Regions from separate parts of the Psychrobacillus sp. FSL K6-1267 genome, predicted to be linked through region 2. Evidence: a T-box and tRNA genes for the amino acid it is inferred to sense, from the RefSeq annotation. Region 2 holds a T-box; the other holds one or more tRNA genes.
The links. The T-box of region 2 lies ahead of thrS (threonine--tRNA ligase). A T-box ahead of a tRNA ligase gene usually reads a tRNA of that ligase, here a tRNA-Thr.
Positions count from the first base shown of each region.

Region 1: it encodes a tRNA-Thr, which carries the amino acid that the T-box ahead of thrS (threonine--tRNA ligase) is inferred to sense. The anticodon was not compared.

Region 1 covers NZ_JBBOOR010000001.1:3,265,326-3,267,684, reverse strand. Annotated here, with positions in the region: rRNA gene MHB55_RS16860 (23S ribosomal RNA) at 1-394, shown strand, start outside; rRNA gene rrf (5S ribosomal RNA) at 486-601, shown strand; tRNA gene MHB55_RS16850 (tRNA-Asn) at 610-684, shown strand; tRNA gene MHB55_RS16845 (tRNA-Ser) at 691-782, shown strand; tRNA gene MHB55_RS16840 (tRNA-Glu) at 812-886, shown strand; tRNA gene MHB55_RS16835 (tRNA-Val) at 909-984, shown strand; tRNA gene MHB55_RS16830 (tRNA-Met) at 1,131-1,207, shown strand; tRNA gene MHB55_RS16825 (tRNA-Asp) at 1,211-1,286, shown strand; tRNA gene MHB55_RS16820 (tRNA-Phe) at 1,309-1,384, shown strand; tRNA gene MHB55_RS16815 (tRNA-Thr) at 1,389-1,464, shown strand; tRNA gene MHB55_RS16810 (tRNA-Tyr) at 1,474-1,557, shown strand; tRNA gene MHB55_RS16805 (tRNA-Trp) at 1,567-1,640, shown strand; tRNA gene MHB55_RS16800 (tRNA-His) at 1,666-1,741, shown strand; tRNA gene MHB55_RS16795 (tRNA-His) at 1,777-1,852, shown strand; tRNA gene MHB55_RS16790 (tRNA-Gln) at 1,854-1,925, shown strand; tRNA gene MHB55_RS16785 (tRNA-Gly) at 1,932-2,006, shown strand; tRNA gene MHB55_RS16780 (tRNA-Cys) at 2,013-2,086, shown strand; tRNA gene MHB55_RS16775 (tRNA-Leu) at 2,118-2,199, shown strand.
Region 2 covers NZ_JBBOOR010000001.1:3,849,365-3,851,723, forward strand. Annotated here, with positions in the region: gene MHB55_RS19725 (hypothetical protein) at 1-11, opposite strand, end outside; gene thrS (threonine--tRNA ligase) at 91-1,284, opposite strand; T-box leader at 1,338-1,566, opposite strand; T-box leader at 1,604-1,825, opposite strand; gene MHB55_RS19735 (GNAT family N-acetyltransferase) at 1,883-2,359, opposite strand, start outside.

The DNA.
Region 1 (2,359 bases), 580 kb from region 2:
TCGGCTCATCGCATCCTGGGGCTGTAGTCGGTCCCAAGGGTTGGGCTGTTCGCCCATTAAAGCGGTACGCGAGCTGGGTTCAGAACGTCGTGAGACAGTTCGGTCCCTATCCGTCGTGGGCGTAGGAAATTTGAGAGGAGCTGTCCTTAGTACGAGAGGACCGGGATGGACACACCGCTGGTGTACCAGTTGTTCTGCCAAGGGCATCGCTGGGTAGCTATGTGTGGACGGGATAAGTGCTGAAAGCATCTAAGCACGAAGCCCCCCTCAAGATGAGATTTCCCATTACGCAAGTAAGTAAGATCCCTCAAAGACGATGAGGTAGATAGGTTCGGGGTGGAAGCGTGGCGACACGTGCAGCTGACGAATACTAATCGATCGAGGACTTAACCAAATTGTTTGTTTCCATTAATGATGTCTTTTATCCAGTTTTGAGTGAACAACTCAGTAGGGTTTCCATACAACTTGTATTGAAAGCCGACAAGTCTAGTGATGATGGCGAAGAGGTCACACCCGTTCCCATACCGAACACGGAAGTTAAGCTCTTCAGCGCCGATGGTAGTTGGGGGTCTCCCCCTGCAAGAGTAGGACGTCGCTAGGCGATATTATTCCGAAGTAGCTCAGTGGTAGAGCAATCGGCTGTTAACCGATCGGTCGTAGGTTCGAGTCCTACCTTCGGAGCCATTTCTAGGAGAGCTGTCCGAGTGGCCGAAGGAGCACGATTGGAAATCGTGTAGACGGGTAACACTGTCTCAAGGGTTCAAATCCCTTGCTCTCCGCCAGATAGATTTCTTCTTTACATAAATATAATGGCCCCTTGGTCAAGCGGTTAAGACACCGCCCTTTCACGGCGGTAACACGGGTTCGAATCCCGTAGGGGTCACCATTTAAATTAAAACCAGCATTATGGAGGATTAGCTCAGCTGGGAGAGCATCTGCCTTACAAGCAGAGGGTCGGCGGTTCGAGCCCGTCATCCTCCACCATTATAAATTTTCAACACTTATTATTGTCGCGGGGTGGAGCAAATCGTTTCACGAAGAAAGCGATTAACGTCGACGCAAGCGTAGCGTGGAAGACGTAAAATTCACTAATTGCGTAGTTGATTTAAATTTCAACACTTTCTTATTGTCGCGGGGTGGAGCAGTTCGGTAGCTCGTCGGGCTCATAACCCGAAGGTCACAGGTTCAAATCCTGTCCCCGCAACCAAATGGTCCCGTGGTGTAGCGGTTAACATGCCTGCCTGTCACGCAGGAGATCGCCGGTTCGATCCCGGTCGGGACCGCCATTTATCTTTAAAATACATATGTGGCTCAGTAGCTCAGTCGGTAGAGCAAAGGACTGAAAATCCTTGTGTCGGCGGTTCGATTCCGTCCTGAGCCACCATTATGCCGGAATAGCTCAATTGGTAGAGCAACTGACTTGTAATCAGTAGGTTGGGGGTTCAAGTCCTCTTTCCGGCACCACTCACCAGTGGAGGGGTAGCGAAGTGGCTAAACGCGGCGGACTGTAAATCCGCTCCTTAGGGTTCGGCGGTTCGAATCCGTCCCCCTCCACCAGTTTTTAATAGGGGCATAGTTTAACGGTAGAATAGAGGTCTCCAAAACCTTTGATGTGGGTTCGATTCCTACTGCCCCTGCCAAATAATAAGTTAACTTTGAATAATGGCGGTTGTGGCGAAGTGGTTAACGCACCGGATTGTGATTCCGGCATTCGTGGGTTCAATTCCCATCAGTCGCCCCATATTCCTTTTAGTTAGCTCTTTTTTTTATTCTGTGGCGGTCGTGGCGAAGTGGTTAACGCACCGGATTGTGATTCCGGCATTCGTGGGTTCAATTCCCATCGGTCGCCCCATTGGGGTATAGCCAAGCGGTAAGGCAACGGATTTTGATTCCGTCATGCCCTGGTTCGAATCCAGGTACCCCAGTTTTTTGCGGAAGTAGTTCAGTGGTAGAACACCACCTTGCCAAGGTGGGGGTCGCGAGTTCGAACCTCGTCTTCCGCTCCAAATTAAGGCGGCATAGCCAAGTGGTAAGGCACAGGTCTGCAACACCTTTATCACCGGTTCAAATCCGGTTGCCGCCTCCAATTTTTAAAAAGTATTTACTGCCTTCATTATGCCGGTGTGGCGGAATTGGCAGACGCGCGGGACTCAAAATCCCGTATCTTCGGATGTGTCGGTTCGACCCCGACCACCGGTATCTATTATGAAATATCACTTACAATTTGATATTTTGACTAAAGCTTATGAATGCTGTTACCGCAGCTTTTGTAAGCTTTTTTTATATTCTCATTCATGATTATTTTTTAATAGTTTCCATTGATTTTAATTTTTTTACTTATGTCTTACACAGACGTCAC
Region 2 (2,359 bases):
ATTTGCGACAATCCTCACTATTATTACTACAATCTAGACATGTTTTACTACATCCAGGCATTACTTACTCGCTTTGACCAACTTCGCGATTTATTGTCCTAGCTGCTGTTCAATAAAAGCTTCCACTTTCATTTCACCAAGACTTCCAGCTTTATGCTTCCTAACGGAAACAATCTGCTTCTCCATTTCTTGGTCTCCGATAATCAGCATGTAAGGATGCTTTTGCATTGCCGCCTCTCTTATTTTTAGTCCTATTTTTTCTACACGGTCATCTATCTCCACTCGGTATCCCTTCTGCTCTAGCTGTTGCTTTACATCTTCTGCATAAGCGACATGTGCATCTGCAATGGGTAAGACTTTTACTTGTACTGGTGCTAGCCAGAGAGGGAAACTGCCTTGAAAGTGTTCTAATAAAATAGCCATAAAACGTTCTATAGAGCCATAGATGGCACGATGAATCATGATAGGCTGACGCAATTGGTTATTCTCATCGACATACTGACAATTGAATTTTTCAGGCATTTGAAAATCAAGTTGTACTGTTCCACACTGCCAACTTCGTCCAAGCGAATCAAGTATATGAAAGTCGATCTTAGGACCATAAAAGGCTCCATCTCCTTCGTTTACTTGATAATCGACTTGTTTGCTTTTTAGTACAGATTCTAGTGCTTCTTCTGCCTGATCCCATGCCTCTACGGAGCCCATAAAATCTTCCGGACGAGTCGATAGCTCTACCTTATAGCTAAAGCCAAACTCCTTATAGAATTCATCTACTAGATCTATCACCTTAGCAAGCTCACTCTCAATCTGATCTTCCAGAACAAATAAATGTGCATCATCCTGAGTAAATGCTCTAACACGTAATAGTCCATTCAGTGACCCCGAAAGCTCATGGCGATGTACTAATCCTAGCTCAGCATATCGTATAGGCAGCTCTCGATACCCTCTTCTTTTACTATTAAAAATTAATACTGCTCCAGGACAATTCATTGGCTTTATAGCATATTTTTGTTCATCTACATCTGCAAAATACATATTTTCATGGTAATGGTCCCAGTGACCTGATTTTTCCCAGAGTTCCTGCTTCATCATAATAGGAGTTTTTATCTCCTGGTAGCCTGCTCGCTGATGCTTCTCTCTCCAAATTTTTTCAAGCTCATTTCGTAAAATCATTCCTTTCGGCAAATAAAATGGCATACCCGGCGCTTCCTCCATGGACATAAATAATTCTAATTGCTGACCCAATTTTTGGTGACTTAATCTTTCCTCTGCTTTTACTGACATAATAAATTCCTCCTATTTTTTAAATAAAATCAAAAAGACCACACCCGTCCCGGTCAAGGGACGAGTGTGGTCGTGGTTCCACCCTATTTTGTCGTACTTAATAAAAATACGACTCTCATAAAAGATAACGGTTTCCCGATTACGGATACTAGCAGTAATAGCGTTCCCCCTAATAGCTCTAAGGTGGTAAACCATTCTACTTTCTCGCAGGGCTTTCAGCCGGTGACCCTGCTCTCTAAATAGAAAATATTGAATGATTCGTGTCCTTTTCACAGCTCAAATATAAAATTACTCATGCAAAAAACCACACCCGTCCTGGTAAAGGGACGAGTGTGGTCGTGGTTCCACCCTAATTTTGCAATTCTTAAAGTGAATTGCCTCAAAATGAAGATAACGGTTCCCCGATTATGGATACTTACTGTTCACCATAATAGCTCCAAGGTGGTAAATCATTCGTTTTTCCTACAGGGATTTCAGCCGACGACCCTGCTCTCTAATAAGAAATTATCTAAATGACTCATGTCCTTTTCTTTGCCTAAAAAAGTTAAATTGATTTTTAATAGTATATTCAACAAGTTTTGAATAGTCAACTATTTTTTTAAACCATACTTCTACCCATTACAACGGTATGATAATATTCCCCTTCAGCTAGCATTTTATCGTTTTTTAAAATTCCTTCTACTTCGAAACCATATTTTTGATATAGGGCAATTGCCTTCTCGTTCGTATGTAATACGCTTAACGCAATCTTTTTAATATCATTGGCATCTGCCCAAGCAATAGATTCCTTTAAAAAATTTGTTCCAATTCTTAATCCCCAGTATTCTTTCAAGACGCAGACTCCAAACTCTACTTTATGGGCAAATCGTTTTAAATCGCTTCCCTCACACCTTGAGAATCCAACAATCTGATGATTCACTTCAGCTACTAAAAAAAGATTTTTATCAGATTGGGAATCATTTTCTATTAATTCTTTAAATCCTTCTTTATCTATAAACGCTTCCCCTTGTTCTCTATCTAGGTTTTGTGTTTCTCCATCTATTTGCAGCCTTACCTTAGACAGTTGGTCGGCATC